DNA from 4 places in the Vibrio sp. NH-UV-68 genome. Region 3 is predicted to be linked to each of the others. Evidence: predicted binding sites of a transcription regulator. Region 3 holds the regulator's gene; each other region holds the start of a gene.
The links. Region 3 encodes PurR, which represses purine synthesis genes. Its sites were predicted from a motif close to TNANGNAAACGTTTNCNTNA; they were not measured.
Positions count from the first base shown of each region.

Region 1: a site for PurR is predicted at 2,328-2,347, ahead of purT (formate-dependent phosphoribosylglycinamide formyltransferase). Genes of this name have one in related genera too.
Region 2: a site for PurR is predicted at 2,579-2,598, ahead of purM (phosphoribosylformylglycinamidine cyclo-ligase). Genes of this name have one in related genera too.
Region 4: a site for PurR is predicted at 1,799-1,818, ahead of glyA (serine hydroxymethyltransferase). Genes of this name have one in related genera too.

Region 1 is NZ_CP134975.1:1,290,008-1,294,197, reverse strand. It holds gene ViNHUV68_RS06060 (CidA/LrgA family protein) at 71-436, shown strand; gene ViNHUV68_RS06055 (CidB/LrgB family autolysis modulator) at 436-1,113, shown strand; gene cdd (cytidine deaminase) at 1,348-2,235, shown strand; gene purT (formate-dependent phosphoribosylglycinamide formyltransferase) at 2,408-3,583, shown strand; gene ViNHUV68_RS06040 (thiopurine S-methyltransferase) at 3,659-4,190, opposite strand, start outside.
Region 2 is NZ_CP134975.1:785,135-789,324, forward strand. It holds gene ViNHUV68_RS03690 (DUF3622 domain-containing protein) at 1-145, shown strand, start outside; gene ViNHUV68_RS03695 (DUF4250 domain-containing protein) at 210-401, opposite strand; gene ViNHUV68_RS03700 (YaeP family protein) at 401-607, opposite strand; gene purN (phosphoribosylglycinamide formyltransferase) at 830-1,471, opposite strand; gene purM (phosphoribosylformylglycinamidine cyclo-ligase) at 1,474-2,514, opposite strand; gene upp (uracil phosphoribosyltransferase) at 2,692-3,318, shown strand; gene rluF (23S rRNA pseudouridine(2604) synthase RluF) at 3,379-4,190, opposite strand, start outside.
Region 3 is NZ_CP134975.1:1,020,088-1,024,277, forward strand. It holds gene ViNHUV68_RS04775 (TVP38/TMEM64 family protein) at 1-209, opposite strand, end outside; gene ViNHUV68_RS04780 (TfoX/Sxy family DNA transformation protein) at 341-934, opposite strand; cyclic di-GMP riboswitch class I at 1,067-1,152, opposite strand; gene purR (HTH-type transcriptional repressor PurR) at 1,294-2,301, opposite strand; gene torD (molecular chaperone TorD) at 2,511-3,161, opposite strand; gene torR (two-component system response regulator TorR) at 3,398-4,111, shown strand; gene elyC (envelope biogenesis factor ElyC) at 4,183-4,190, opposite strand, start outside.
Region 4 is NZ_CP134975.1:2,380,119-2,384,308, reverse strand. It holds gene vexH (vibriobactin export RND transporter permease subunit VexH) at 1-851, shown strand, start outside; gene ViNHUV68_RS10880 (YitT family protein) at 931-1,530, opposite strand; gene glyA (serine hydroxymethyltransferase) at 1,897-3,147, shown strand; gene ViNHUV68_RS10870 (hypothetical protein) at 3,219-3,548, opposite strand; gene lipA (lipoyl synthase) at 3,694-4,190, opposite strand, start outside.

The DNA.
Region 1 (4,190 bases), 270 kb from region 3:
TGTCAAAGCTTGTACCTGTTTAAATAACCGCTTATTTAACTAGGTAATAGACGTTGGACGATAATTTACTATGACCAAAACCGTGCTTCAGTACGCTGTTTCTATGGCGCTGATATTTTTATGCCTTGTTGCTGGCATCAATATTCAACACTTACTCGACACCGCTATCCCCGGCAGTATTATCGGTATGCTGATCTTATTTGGTCTGATGGCCAGTGGCTTAGTGCGACCTGACTGGGTAAGACCTAGCGCGACGCTATTTATTCGATATATGGTGCTGCTTTTTGTTCCTATCAGCGTAGGTTTGATGGAGCACTCTGATATGTTGTTAGCCAACGCTTGGCCAATTTTAGCCAGTGCCGTTGGTGGTACTTTGATTGTCTTGGTACTGTTGGGCTTAATGCTCGACCGGATATTGAAAGGAGGGCAGCAATAATGTGGCTACTTATTACTATTGTTGTCTTTTTTGCTTCACGTTGGTTATGCAAGCAATTCAAAAGCCCCTTCATGAATCCACTGTTGATTAGCCTTGGAGTCTTGATCCCAATACTGACCTATTTCAAGGTACCTTTTGAGACCTACTACTCGGACAACACTTGGATTAACTATCTACTGCAACCCGCTGTCGTGGCACTTGCTTTTCCCCTTTATGAACAACTCCCACAGATCCGTGCGAACTGGCGTATTATCATGTTGGCGTGTGGTGTTGGTAGTGTCATGTCGATGCTAAGCGCCAGTATGATTGCGGTCTATATGCAGGCTGATTTAAGCTTGATTGCCAGTTTACTCGGAAAATCGGTCACGACACCGATTGCAATGGAAGTCTCTAGCCACTTAGGTGGAGAACCTGCGATTGCGGCAATATTGGTGCTGATCGTCGGTCTATTTGGCGCGATCATGGCCTACCCAATCTACAACGTCTTAAATATTACTCACCCGATTGCCAAGGGATTAACCATGGGCACGGTCTCTCATGCTCTGGGAACCGCAACGTGCGCAGAGAAAGATCCTCAAGATGCCGCGTTCAGTTCTTTGGCGCTGGTGGTATGTGGTGTGATTACCTCAATACTTGCTCCATCTTTCTTCTCTTTAGCACTTTGGATTTCAGCTTAAGTCCGTTTGAGCCACCCTGCGTGGCTCGTTACGCTCAGTGATGTACTTTTGTAATCGTTATCATGTGTGAGCTCACTCTAATTATGTAACAAACATGCAAATTGCATTCATTGTTGTGATCTATATCTCTGCTTTAATCTTCTCGTTACATAAAATGAAATACCAGTATCGGAGTTTAAATCTAATTAAAGGTATAGACTCTAGATATCCATTATGCAGATTAAAGGATTCACTATGAGAAGCCGCATTGAACAGGCGCTATCTGAAGTGCCAAAAAACGTCGCTGATTTTCTATCACCCATTATTCTTGCTGACGATTTTGACGCGACCTTATCTTCAGAGCAATTTGAGCAACTACTCACAATATCTGGCTTAGAAGACGTTGATCTTCGTGTTGCATTATTGCCATTTGCGGCGGCTTATTCTTATGCCCCACTATCAAACTTTTATGTTGGCGCCATTGTTCGTGGCCTATCCGGCAAACTCTATTTTGGTGCCAATGTTGAATTTTTGGGCGTGCAGTTGGGTCAAACCGTGCATGCGGAACAATCAGCTATCAGCCACGCTTGGATGAAAGGCGAACAGGGTGTTAAAGACATCACGATTAACTTTAGCCCTTGTGGCCACTGCCGCCAGTTCATGAACGAGCTATCGACCGCCGATCAGCTTGAAATACAACTGCCACAACGCGATGGTAAAAAGCTGCAAGCGTATTTACCTGAGTCATTTGGTCCGGCAGATCTCGGTATCAAATCCGCTCTGATGGCGCAGGTTGATCATGGTAAACACAGTGACGATCAAGACGAGCTTATTCAGTTAGCGCTTGCTGCACTTAACCGTAGTCATGCGCCTTATACCCATAACTTAAGTGGCGTAGCGTTAAGAATGCGCGATGGCAAAGTATATCAAGGCGCATACGCTGAAAACGCCGCGTTCAACCCAAGTTTACCTCCGCTACAAGTGGCCTTAATTCAACTTTTGCTCGATCGTCAAACCCTTGAGGATATCGAGTCAGCGGCACTAGTAGAAGTTGCCGAAGGTACCATCAGTCACTTGGCAACCACCCAATCAACATTGGAAGCCCTTAATCCCGATATTCCAATGTCATACCTAGAAATTTAAACGATCAGTTTTAACATCGAAGGCGCTCAAACGAGCGCCTTTGTCATATCATAAACATCATTCGTTTGTAGCCAAAAAAACCAATTACAGCAAAAAGCAAACGTTTGCTTTTTGGTTGATATTCAGTATCATTCTCTTCAGTTTCTATTCCTTTAAGATGATAGGGTTAAAAATGTTTGGTACAGCAACAGCAAGTCAAGCTACACGTGTTTTACTATTGGGCTCGGGTGAATTGGGTAAAGAGGTCGCGATTGAGTGTCAACGTCTTGGCCTTGAAGTAATTGCTTGTGATCGTTATGAAAACGCCCCCGCTATGCAAGTTGCTCACCGTAGCTACACTCTTGATATGCTTGATGGTGACGCTCTGCAAGCCATCATTGATAAAGAGCAACCAGACTATGTCGTGCCTGAAATCGAAGCCATCGCCACTGATAAACTGGTTGAGCTGGAGGCGAAAGGTGTCAACATCGTCCCAACTGCAAAAGCGACCAAACTGACGATGAACCGTGAAGGCATTCGTCGCCTTGCGGCTGAAGAGCTCGGCCTTAATACATCGGCGTATCGCTTTGCTGACAACTACCCAGAGTTTCGCGCCGCTGTCGAAACCGTAGGTATGCCTTGTGTGTGTAAACCCGTGATGAGTTCGTCAGGCAAAGGGCAAAGCGTAATCAAATGCACCGACGACATTGATAAAGCATGGAATTATGCCCAACAAGGTGGCCGTACTGGTGCCGGACGCGTTATTGTTGAAGGCTTTATTGATTTTGACTACGAAATTACCCTACTGACTGTACGTGCCGTTGATGGCGTTCATTACTGTGCGCCGATTGGCCATCGTCAAGAAGATGGCGACTATCGTGAATCTTGGCAGCCACAAGTGATGTCAGATATCGCGCTCAGAGCCGCTCAAGATGCCGCAGGTAAAGTGGTTAATGCTTTGGGTGGATACGGAATTTTTGGCGTTGAGCTGTTTGTCAAAGGTGACAGCGTGATCTTTAATGAGGTCTCTCCGCGCCCACACGATACTGGCTTGGTTACTTTACTTTCTCAAGACAGTTCAGAGTTTGCGCTTCATGTTCGCGCGTTTACTGGTCTACCGATTTCGGCCATTACTCAGTATGGACCATCTGCATCAGCGGTTATTCTTGGCCAAGGTACTTCAAACAACATACAATTTGATGGCCTCGATAAAGCCCTAGCGGCGCCACAAACCCAGTTGCGTTTATTTGCCAAACCTGACATTGATGGTCGCCGCCGTTTAGGTGTCGCAATCACTCGCCGAGACACTGTAGAACAAGCCGTTGAAGATGCTGTCACTAGCGCCGCTCAGATTAAAATCATCTATTAATTGACCCAAAGACACGAAAAAGGCTTGGTTCGAGACCAAGCCTTTTTCTATCTATTCCACTTTGACCAACGACGACTAGTTACTTTCTAACAAATAGACTTCTTCAGCAAATCGAGACAGACCTTTGTTGGCAATTTTAGGGTGAGTTTCATTCGCCTCATCACGATAAAGCTTGGTTATTTTAAATTCAGGATACAATGCGTGAATTTCTTGCTCTGCCACTGAGAACGGTGGCCCTGCCATTTCGTGTTGCGGATAATCTAAACTAACCAGCAAAATACGCCCACCAGGATTCAGTAATGACTTGATTCTATTGGCATAATCAACTCGCATCTCGGGTGGCAGCGCCACCAACGATGCTCGATCATAAACAATATCGACTGGTTTTATTGGCGCGGTAAACAGGTCTCCGGTGTAAATCGATAGTTCATCGAATTGAAACAGCTCGTGCTGACCATTAATCGGCATCACCATCGGAGTATAAAAATGCTCTGCAAAAAAAGCTCGAACGGCAATATTACTCAGCTCGACACCTTGAACGTCGCCATGCTTGGCGGCAAGCCAAACTAAATCTTCCGATTTACCACATAAAGGGACAAAGACTTTA
Region 2 (4,190 bases), 230 kb from region 3:
AGGTGAAGCGCGTAAAGTTCGTGTTGAACGTGAAGAGAGTTTGGCTAAGCAAGCCGCTGAGAAAAAAGCGCGCCGTATTGCCGAATCAAAAGCGGCAAGCGAAACCGAATTGACTGAAGAAGACGACTTCTTCGACGAAGAGTAAGCCGATAATCATAAAAAAACCGCCGGAATGGCGGTTTTTTTATATTGATTAGGCAAGTGCACAATTAACGAAACTGGCCAACCTCGACAAGAAAGTCGAACCCTGCGGTTGCGAGTTTTCTCTCTAAGGCGTCTCGGTCTATGTCAAAGAACGTCGCCAGTTGGTCTAAGTCACCGTTAAAGTCATCGCGTAACTTCATATTGACGATGCTCATTAGCATCACCGGATCCATAGACTCGAAGTTTGCTAGGTTCATTACTTGTCCTCGAAGTCGGAAATCAGTAAGTTTGCCGCCGCGAAAGCTGCTCTTTCGCGAGTCTCTTTCGTTAGAGATTCATCCGCAGCAATATCGTTGAGCGTTTTTACCGCACATGTGATTGCTTGTGGGATGTAGCCTTGATCGCCACTGCCAATTTGTGCATAAAGTTCGCGAACGAGTCCACAACAGTCATATACTTGCATCACTTCCACTCCAATAAATGATAACTGCTCTCAAATATACACACCCTGTGTTGGAAACTCAAAGTGTTCACTTGTCCTAGCGCAAGGCTTAGCTTGATCTGATGTTAATCTAACCAATTTACCTGACGTTCGAGTTGCACAGGTTGCGGCTCAATCAAGCGCTGTAGTAATAGAGACAAAAAAGGCGAGCAAACGCTCGCCTCGGGTCGGAATTTTTTGCGACTACTCTTGCGCGTAACCGTGCATTCCGAGTCGTTCGCCATCAAGGTAGGCTTCTTTGCCGTCTTTCATTGTCAAACGCTCTTCAACCAACCATTTTACCACCATAGGGTAAATTCGGTGTTCTTGGTTTTGCACGCGCTCTGTGAGTGTTTCAACCGTGTCTTCGTCAAAAATTGGCACCTTGGCTTGCAAGATAACCGGCCCACCATCAAGTTGTTCTGTGACAAAGTGAACGCTGGTACCATGCTCTTCATCACCCGCGTGAATAGCACGTTGATAAGTGTTAAGACCAGGATACTTGGGCAGCAGTGACGGATGAATATTGATCATTCGGCCCATGTAATGACGGACAAATTCGCCACTCAAAATTCGCATATAACCAGCTAAGACGATGACATCGGGATGATACTCATCGATCTGCTTCATTAACTCGTGGTCAAAAGCATCACGAGTATCGAATGCTTTAGAATCGAGGAAGTGCGCACCTGCACCGGCTTTTTCTGCGCGTTCTAGCGCATAAACGTTGGCTTTATTTGAAAAGACAGCGGTGACACGGCCGTTGGTGATATTGCTGTTACAGGCATCAATGATCGCCTGTAAGTTGGTGCCATTTCCGGAAACTAAAACAACGATACTCTTCATGCTTATTTGATCTCTACTTGTTCTTCGCCGGCTTGAGCTGTTGCGATTTCGCCGATGACCCATGCATTTTCGCCTTCCGCTTTTAATAGTGCAACGGCAGCATCTGCTTGATCTTTTGGTAGGGCAATCACAAGACCAACGCCACAGTTAAAGGTGCGGTACATTTCGTGTGTGGTGACGTTGCCTTTCTCTTGTAGCCAATTGAAAATGACAGGCCACTCCCAGCTGTTTCCATCGACGACAGCTTTAGTGCCTTGTGGCAGTACGCGAGGAATGTTTTCCCAAAAACCACCACCAGTAATGTGCGAGATCGCGTGGATATCGTGCTCTGCAATCATTTTAAGGGCTGATTTAATATAAATGCGGGTTGGTTCTAGTAAGTGCTCACCGATGGTGCGGCCAGCTAACAGTTCGTTTTTATCAGCGCCAGAAACTTCAAGGATCTTACGGATTAACGAGTAACCATTTGAATGTGGACCGCTAGAACCTACAGCGATAAGCGCATCGCCCGCGGCTACTTTAGTACCATCAATAATTTGCTCTTTCTCTACCACACCGACACAAAAGCCAGCGACGTCGTAGTCTTCGCCTTCGTACATGCCCGGCATTTCTGCTGTTTCACCACCAATAAGTGCACAGCCAGCCTGAACACAGCCGTCAGCAATACCAGAAACCACGTCAGCTGCGGTATCAACGTCAAGTTTGCCAGTGGCGTAGTAATCAAGGAAGAACAGCGGCTCTCCGCCTTGAACAATTAAATCGTTAACACACATCGCCACAAGGTCGATGCCTATGGTGTCGTGTTTTTTCATATCCAATGCAAGACGCAGTTTAGTGCCCACACCGTCGGTGCCCGAGACCAGCACAGGTTGCTTATATTTAGTTGGCAGTTCGCAGAGCGCGCCAAAGCCACCAATACCACCCATTACTTCAGGGCGACGTGTACGTTTTACAGCACCTTTTATACGGTCAACAAGCGCGTTGCCTGCATCGATATCAACGCCAGCGTCTTTATAGCTAAGAGATGTGTTATCAGCACTCACAGGGAAGTCCTCTGTTTTAAAGTTGGATATGAAAACGGCGCTATTCTAACAGTGGTTAAAGACAAAGAGCAAACGTTTGCGTAACTTTTTTTGTTGCCGATAGAAGCAGAATTTTTTGACGAAATCGTTTATAATCTGCAAGTTTAATAAAATTTTACCTTAGATCCGGAGATCGAAATGAAAGTTGTTGAAGTAAAACATCCTCTTGTTAAGCACAAACTTGGTCTAATGAGAGAAGGTGACATCAGCACTAAGCGCTTTCGTGAGCTCGCTACTGAAGTCGGTAGCCTGCTAACTTATGAAGCAACAGCGGACTTTGAAACGGAAAAAGTAACCATTGAAGGTTGGAATGGTCCGGTACAAGTTGACCAAATTAAAGGTAAGAAAGTAACGGTTGTCCCTATTCTGCGTGCAGGTCTTGGCATGATGGACGGCGTACTTGAGCATATGCCAAGTGCACGTATCAGTGTTGTTGGTATTTACCGTGATGAAGAGACACTTGAGCCAGTGCCTTACTTCAACAAATTAGCGTCAAACATTGATGAACGTATTGCGTTAGTTGTTGACCCAATGCTTGCTACGGGTGGCTCGATGATCGCAACCATCGACTTGCTAAAAGAGCAAGGGTGTCAGTCAATCAAGGTGTTAGTGTTAGTTGCTGCGCCAGAAGGTATTGAAGCACTCGAAAAAGCGCACCCAGATGTTGAGCTATACACGGCAGCTATTGATGAGAAGCTGAACGATAAAGGCTACATTGTTCCTGGTCTTGGTGACGCAGGTGATAAGATCTTCGGTACTCAGTAATTTAACCGAATTGATTAAAAAAGGGGGCCTCGGCTCCCTTTTTCGTTTTAAGCATCACGGCTATTTTTTTAAACTTAACGTCCCGCCACTGCGTGGTTTGTTGGTTGGACGTGATGGCGCTTTATTTGTGTCAGACTTAAAAAAGCTTTTACCAGTGTTTGGTTTGCTTTTTGCTTCTCCACTGCGACCTTTTTTTGAGTTTGGGGCGTGGCGGAACTCATCAGCATTTTGACCTTTAAAGGTTCGCTGTTGTTGGTTACGGCGTGCTTTTGAATCGTGGTTTTCTTCACGACTGTCAAACAATTTAGCATCGGTGGCTCGACGAATTCGTTGCCCTTTAGCATTGATCTTAGAGGCTTCTTCGGTGCTCACCGAACCTTCGCACATCGCCAGAATCTCGGCAACTTCGTTGTCACTCAAGTAGCGCCATTGGCCGTTGGGAATGCCATCTAAGGTGATGTTCATGATGCGAACTCGACGCAGCTTGAACACTTCATAACCCAGGGCCTCGCACATCCGACGGATCTGACGGTTTAACCCCTGAGTCAGCACAATGCGAAATGAGTATTTGGTCTCTTTGCTCACTTTGCAAGGCAGCGTCACCGTATCGAGGATATTGACCCCATTCCCCATTTTCTTAATGAAGTCATCGCTGATCGGTTTATCAACACGAACCACATACTCTTTTTCGTGGTTGTTACCTGCACGTAAGATTTTATTGACGATATCGCCATCATTGGTCAGAAAGATTAGACCATCAGAAGGTTTGTCGAGACGACCAATAGGGAAGATGCGTTTTTGATGACCAATAAAATCGACGATATTACCCGCGATATCGCGCTCGGTAGTACAGGTGATACCGGTTGGTTTGT
Region 3 (4,190 bases):
ACCGCAGCTCCGGGAATCGAGAAAGCGGTTGCGGCGACATAAGCGAAAAAATAAATGGCAGCGGAGAGGGCAAAATTATCGTGAATAAAGACCGCGAGTTCTGCTTGTTGTGCTTTGGCATTTTCCAAGGTCAAATACTGGCCAAAGTTGACCCCCAAGATGACAATTAAGGCCAAAAAAATGGCACCAAAGATGACTTTCTTATTCATTGTGACGTTCCGTCCTGATTTAAAGCAGATGCGTTTCAAGTGTTAATAGACAAGACAGAGAAAGCAAGATTTATATTTCACTGAAAACAAAAAAAGTCAGCCCAATGGCTGACTTTTTTATCATATTTAACTTAGTGGCTGAGCTGATTGAGTAACTCTTGGCGTCTGTTTTGAGGAATGACAGACCAATGTGTGCCTTTTATCGCGCCTTCCAAAGCCCAGAGGAGTTCGATGTTAACATCGGTAGAGTGGGTAGACTGTATCGCTTTGAATGCGTTAACCGACCCCGTCTTTTCAAGATTCTCCACCGTGTCAATTCCGGCCTTTTTTAACATACGCTCCGTTGCTAGGCGTAAGTTAGGCAAATCTTTGAGCCGGTTTGGTTTTGCTTGCGACTGAGTCTGCTTCTCTTTGTTGGCTGCACTGAGTGCATGCCGCGCTATCTCTAAGGTTTTGCTTGTGTCAGCGATTAAGCCGTCATCTAGAGCAAAATATTTGGTCACAACTGGGAAACCCCGTTTTTTGTAAACGTAGGGTTCAAGACCTTGAGATTTGAATTGTTTCGTTAGTGCTGTATCGGCACGAACATGCAGTTTGTTGTTAACGATCAGTGCAAACATGGTGTCATCGGCAAAAATTCCAAAACCACCAAACATTGAGCGAGACTTGATGCTTCCAAGCTGCTCAAAGAATCGCATTGAGTCTTTTAAAATAGGTTTATCCATGCTGTCTTTATCTCGGTGTATAAATATACGCCACCAATTCAGGTCCGAGAGAATAGCAAAAAAATGCAGTTACTGTGTCAATATGATGTTATACCTTTGTAGGTATGTCTTAAGACGGTATGCATATTTGCCATCGGCAACCCCGCTACCTGACATAAAATGTTTAAGGCCGGAGGCTTTGCGTCCCACCCTTTCGAAGTGGTTTGCCCTGTTCGTGGCTTGTTGCGAACTCTGAAAGGATAAATAAATATGCGTAGAGCATCACATTAATGTGAAGTATATGTGATACATGTCTCATAAATGTTTGTTATTGGTTCACTCAACTAAGGTTAAACAACTCAGTTGAGTGAAATCAGAGGCTATTTATTGAGGTTACGAACGGTGCTTCGTTGAACAATCTCAGGGTGCATTTCAAAGATGCGTTTTTCGTGCTCTTTATCTTTAATGCGCTCAAGCAAGATCTCAAATGCGTTCTTACCCACACGACGTTTTGGTTGGTGAACCGTTGTGAGTGGTGGAGAGAAATATTCTGCCAGTTCGATATTGTCGTAGCCAATCACAGAGATGTCTTCAGGGATACGAATACCTTTCTGCTGCAAGCGACTCATCAGACCGAGTGCCATGGTGTCATTGAAACAGAAAACAGCGCTTGGTTTCTTATCCATTGCAACGATTTGATCCGCGGCAAGAACAGCGGTATCACATTCAAAGTTGCCTTCTAGGATCCAATTTTCATTTACGCTTAGATTGGCTTCAGTCATGGCCCGCTTAAAGCCACGGATGCGCTCTTGACAGGCGGCCTTCTCGAAATGTCCACTTAGGCAAGCGATCTCTTTATGACCGTGGTCAATCAGGTATTTGGTCGCTAGATAGCCACCTTCTTCGGAATTATCAATGATTTTATCTGCTTGTGAGCTTTCAGGGCCCCAATCCATTACCACTTTCGGAATGTCTTTGTGGCGATCAAGCATTTCACTCAACTCTTCGGTCAAGTCGGAACACATCACCAAAATGCCATCGACGCGCTTTTCTGCGAGCATGCGAATGTAGTCACGTTGCTTTTCGTAAATACCACCCGTGTTACACAAGATCAGTGTATAACCTTGACGATAACAGTAACTCTCGACACCATCGATAACTTCAGAGAAGAAAAGGTTGGTTGATTGAGTGACGAGCATGCCGATGGTTCGAGTTGTGTTGCATTTTAAACTACGAGCAACGGCACTCGGGGCGTAATTTAGCTCAGTAACCGCTTCCATTACTTTTTCTTGAGTCGTTTCAGCTACAAATCGCGTTTTATTGATTACGTGAGAGACGGTGGTCGTTGATACACCAGCGAGGCGAGCAACATCTTTAATAGTGGCCATAGGTTTTGTCCTGTCGATGACTGCCACAAGGTTATATCCTAATTTAGAATATCGAGGCAGAAGTACCAGAAACACAAAAACCGCTCTTAACTAGCGGTTTGTATTTTAGTCGTTAATTTTTTATCGTTTTCGGTCACAATTTTAGACCGCAAACGTCATTAGGGCAAACAAAAAACGCGCAAAGGGCATGCCTGAGTTCACAACGTTTTTTATTCATCACCAATTAAGTAGTGGCTATCGAGTTTAAGGAACGCTTCGGTCAAACTCGCAATCGCAGCATAGAAACCAAATTGGTCCAGTTTTTGACACTTCGCAACGAACTGTGGCACCCAACTCAACAAATGGGCCTGAATAAATTGCGCTTGTTGGATTAACGCGTCTTCAAGGTGACGTTGTTGCTCAAGCTCATTGGAGCGGATAATTAAATGACCTAAGAAATCGAGTACGATAGCGATATGGTCGACAGGCTCATTGAGTCCGTGTTCAACTGAGACGCCATGCTCGTTCATTAACGCTTCTAACTCTTTGGCGGGGGTGTCATTAAGCAAGCCATTTTTGCCAATATACATAGAGGCGTAAGGCAGCGCAGAGTCTCGGTCAGACTTTAAGAACAGGTCGCAAAAGTCGGCTGCTAATTCCAATTGAGAATCTTCCCTGTCGATCAGGCGATTGAGTGCATCAACCACACGCTCAACGGCGGGCTTCAGCTCGGCATTTTCTCCTAACCCTGAAAGAAAAGAGCGAATTTGAGCAGAATGATATTGCTGTAAGTTCTCCTCGGTCAGTTCTTTTGCGAACAGGCTCGACAACCACCAATAGATTTCGGCGCGTTTTTCATTAAATGCTTTAGTTTCTTGCACTAGGGGCTACTCCTAAAATAATTACCTATTAGTGTAACCAATAAAAATGAATAGCGATAATGGCTCATATGTCAGCATAAGAGTAGATATGAAAGATTATGAATAAAGGAGTGGGTTTGTCTTGAATCAAGAAAAAATCATCTTTCTTGGTTTTACTCTCATGTTTACTAGAAATGTGACTATTTATGAATAGAATAATTGGTAGACCCATGACCAATGCAAATAAAGTGGTGTAGATGAGCTATCATGTCCTCGTTGTAGAAGATGACGCAGTGACGCGCAATAAGCTAGTTGGATACTTTCAACATGAAGGTTACCAAGTGAGTGAGGCCGAAAGTGGCCAACAAATGCGTGAAGCACTCAGTAATAACGCGATTGATCTCGTGATGCTAGATATCAATCTTCCCGGTGAAGATGGGTTGATGCTAACACGTGAGCTTCGCAGTCAATCTAACATTGGAATTATCCTGGTCACAGGACGCACGGATAGCATCGATAAAATTGTTGGCTTAGAGATGGGGGCAGATGACTACGTGACTAAGCCTTTTGAACTACGTGAACTCTTAGTACGAGTGAAAAATTTATTGTGGCGTATTGCCTCGGCGCGAGACTCAAGCGATAAAAGTAAATCATCAGCAGGTAATGATAATATAGTTTGCTTCGGTGATTGGACGTTTGATATTCAACGCCGCGCTCTAAGTCGCAATGGTGAGCCAGTTAAACTGACTAAAGCTGAGTATGAATTGCTGGTGGCATTGTCGAGCTACTCGAATCAGGTACTCAGTCGTGAACGTATTCTGAATATGATAAGCCATCGAGTTGATGCGCCGAATGATCGTACCATTGATGTCTTGATACGTCGTATGCGTGCCAAGATGGAGTTTGATCCTAAGAATCCACAAATCTTTGTTACGGTTCACGGTGAAGGGTATATGTTCGCGGGTGATTAGGTGGCTATCACTGATTAAAATGACCGATAAAAAAGACCGTGGCATGCCACGGTCTTTTTTATCGGTGAGGTTTAGACTT
Region 4 (4,190 bases), 1.4 Mb from region 3:
GCTTTAACAATGCTGACGATTTGAGCCAAATCTATATGCGTACCTCTTCAGGTGAGTTGGTGACATTAGATGCCGTAACCAAGATTGAAGAGGTTGCGTCGTCGATTCGCTTATCGCACTACAATAAGCAAAAGTCGATAACCATTACGGCTAACTTATCAGAAGGTTACACCTTGGGTGAAGCGTTGGATTATCTTGATCAGCAAGCGATTGAGATGCTGCCAGGCGATCTTTCGGTAAGCTATTCAGGCGAATCAAAAGATTATAAAGAGAATCAATCGAGTGTGCTGGTGGTGTTTGGTCTCGCTTTATTGGTGGCTTATCTGGTATTGGCTGCCCAGTTTGAAAGCTTTATCAATCCTTTGGTGGTGATGTTGACGGTACCTATGGGCGTTTTTGGTGGTTTCTTGGGTCTGTTTGTGATGGGAGAAGGGCTAAACATCTATAGTCAAATCGGCATGATTATGTTGATTGGTATGGTGACTAAAAACGGTATTCTGATCGTTGAGTTTGCCAATCAGTTGCGTGATCGTGGCATTGAATTTGAAAAAGCGATCATTGATGCGTCAGCGCGTCGTTTACGTCCGATCATGATGACTGCCTTTACGACGCTTGCAGGAGCGATTCCATTGATACTCTCTTCGGGGGCTGGTTATGAGAGCCGTGTGTCGGTCGGTACGGTGATTTTCTTTGGTATGGCTTTTGCCACTTTGGTTACCTTGTTCGTCATTCCGGCGATGTATCGTCTAGTGTCTGCTCGAACTCAGTCACCTGGTCATGTTGAGGCCGAACTGAATAAAGAACTGGATCTTGATGTAAAAGCGCGAGCATCACATGGTGAGCTCAGTTAACCCAGAAGACAAGATAGATAGAACCAAGCCCGCGATAAATGCGGGCTTTTTTATAACTTGGATTTGAGGGGGTAAGTTATTAGCCGTAATTGACTGAATAGCGAGTCGGTTTATGATTCATCGCGAGTACGAGGTTGAGCGCGACAGCACCGATAATCGATAACAAGATAGTTTGAGGTGAGACAAATAGCAGTGAGCCGAGCAAGATCGAAAAATCAATCGCGAGTTGAGTTTTTCCTACCGAGATACCGAATTTATCTTGAATATACAGACACAACACATTGAAACCACCCAAACTCGAGCGATGACGAAACAGAATTAGCATGCCCAAACCCATCAGCAAACCACCCGCCACAGAGCAGTAAACCGGATTGATGGCTTCGAGACTGATCACAAGGTAGAGATGATCAGTAAAAACAGAGACCAGTGCACCTGAAATCGCGCTATTGACTGCAAAACGGGCACCAAAGCGTCGCCAAGCCAGTAGATAGAAAGGGCTGTTGGCTACAAAATAGAGCGTTCCCAACGATAAAGTGGTGATTTGGCTTGCAAGAAGCGCCAGCCCTGCGGTCCCTCCGGTAAGGAGTGAGGCGGACTGGAGGAAGAAGAAGCCTTGGGCGACGAGAAAAGTGCCAGTTAGAATTGCGATCCAATCTTCTTTACGTGAGTGTTTTTCCATCAATTTTAAATTTATCGAGCAAATAATGGCGTGCATACTATGTAAAAAATAAGGATTTCGGTAGCTTGGGGGTGAAATTTAAGGTAAACCTATGTAATCATGGTTTTACGGAGTGTAAAGGACAAAATTGACACTTCTCTTGATTTAAGGCGAGAGAAATGCTCAACATGATATTCTTCGTAAAGCATTATGAAAAAACTGCATGAGAAAAAGTGAATTTTTCTCTTTATGACCCAGATCAAATTATGTAGAATGCGCGTCATTAGCTTGATGCAAACGTTTGCGCGGCAATAAATGCGCAAATTATAAGGATCAAATGTCAGTTTTTTTGCCACATTAAGTCTTAATCTGAGTCAGGAGATACAGATGCTAAAGCGTGATATGAACATCGCGGATTACGATGCGGAACTGTTCGCAGCTATCCAAGAAGAAACTCTTCGCCAGGAAGAACACATTGAACTTATCGCTTCTGAAAACTACACCAGCCCACGTGTAATGGAAGCGCAAGGCTCCCAGCTCACCAACAAGTACGCTGAAGGTTACCCAGGCAAGCGTTACTACGGCGGCTGTGAGTATGTTGATAAGGCGGAAACATTAGCGATTGATCGTGCCTGTCAGCTGTTTGGCTGTGAATATGCCAACGTTCAGCCACACTCTGGCTCTCAAGCTAACAGTGCAGTGTACATGGCGCTGCTTAATCCTGGCGATACGGTTCTTGGTATGAGCTTGGCACACGGCGGTCACCTGACTCATGGTTCACCGGTTAACTTTTCGGGTAAACACTACAACGTTATCCCTTACGGTATCGACGAAGCGGGTCAAATCAACTACGACGAAATGGAAGCACTGGCACTAGAGCATAAGCCGAAGATGATCATCGGTGGTTTCTCTGCGTATTCTCAAATCGTTGATTGGAAGCGCATGCGTGAAATCGCTGACAAGGCAGACGCTTACTTGTTTGTCGATATGGCGCACGTTGCGGGTCTTATTGCTGCTGGTGAATACCCAACACCAGTTCCTCATGCCCATGTTGTTACGACAACAACACATAAAACGTTAGCAGGCCCTCGTGGCGGTTTGATTTTGTCAAATGCTGGCGAAGAGATGTACAAGAAGCTCAACTCAGCCGTCTTCCCTGGTGGTCAAGGTGGCCCTCTAATGCATGTTATTGCTGGTAAAGCGGTGGCATTCAAAGAAGCGATGGAGCCTGAGTTTAAAGCCTATCAAGCACGTGTTGTTAAAAATGCGAAAGCAATGGTCGGCCAGTTCCAAGAGCGTGGTTACAAGATTGTTTCTAACAGTACTGAAAATCACCTGTTCCTCGTTGACCTAATCGACAAAGACATCACAGGTAAAGATGCTGACGCGGCACTTGGCTCTGCGAACATCACTGTTAACAAGAACTCAGTACCAAATGATCCACGTAGCCCATTCGTGACCTCAGGTATCCGTGTTGGTACACCGGCGATCACTCGTCGTGGTTTCACTGAGGAAGACGCGAAAGAGCTTGCGAATTGGATGTGTGATGTTCTAGATAACATCGGTCAACAAGATGTAGTTGAAGCGACCAAACAAAAAGTTCTGGCGATCTGTAAGCGCCTACCTGTTTACGCTTAATTACTCTGCACAAGATCATAATAGCCTCCACGATGGAGGCTATTTTTTTGTCGCTGACTTTGGGTTGCCCGTTACTTTGGCAGGCTCAGCAAAGTGCCTGACTTACATCTAAACGAGTAGTACTTGCTACTTTCATTAAACTTACCTAACCCTTCACCATCACAATAGTCGATATTGATATCTCGCATTGTGCTGAGCGTTTCTTCACTGGTCAGGGCAAATTTAGAACCATCCGAACAGACGATACGTACCCGGCCATCATCACTGACTGAGTAAATATCCACTTCGGTGTTGCACAATTCGAATGACGCTTCACGGAAGTTATCTTGATCGGTGTTTGAAGCACACCCCGCTGTCACTGCCACTAATGCCGTTAACGCAATCAGTCCAAATGTTTTCATAGGAGATCCTTGGATGGTCTGTTTAATTATTGTACGAATAGATATCGGTTAGTGGTTAGACTATATAAGAGTGCAGTTTCATTCAATAAGCGATATAAAAAAAGCCGACTTATTAGTCAGCTTATTTATTAGAGTTGAATATCGTTTAGCTAATTTCAACGCCTTGTGCTTGAAGGTCGGCGTGGTACGAAGAACGTACAAAGGGGCCACAAGCTGCGTGGGTAAAGCCTAGTTCAAGCGCGATTTCTTTGAGTTCATCAAACTCTGATGGTGGCACATAACGCTCGACTGGTAAGTGGTGACGGCTCGGAGCAAGGTACTGACCGAGAGTCAGCATTGTTACGCCATGTGCACGTAAATCTTTCAGAACTTCTACGATCTCTTGTTTGGTTTCACCCAAGCCCATCATCAAGCCTGATTTAGTCGGAATATTAGGGTGTTGCTGTTTGAATTTTTGTAACAGCTCTAACGACCACTTGTAGTTAGCTCCCGGACGAGCTTTGCGGTACAGGCGAGGAGCCGTTTCTAAATTGTGGTTAAACACATCTGGCGGATTGTCTTTCATCAGCTCAAGCGCTACGTCCATGCGGCCGCGGAAGTCGGGAACCAAAGTTTCAATCTTAATGTTTGGGTTCAACATAC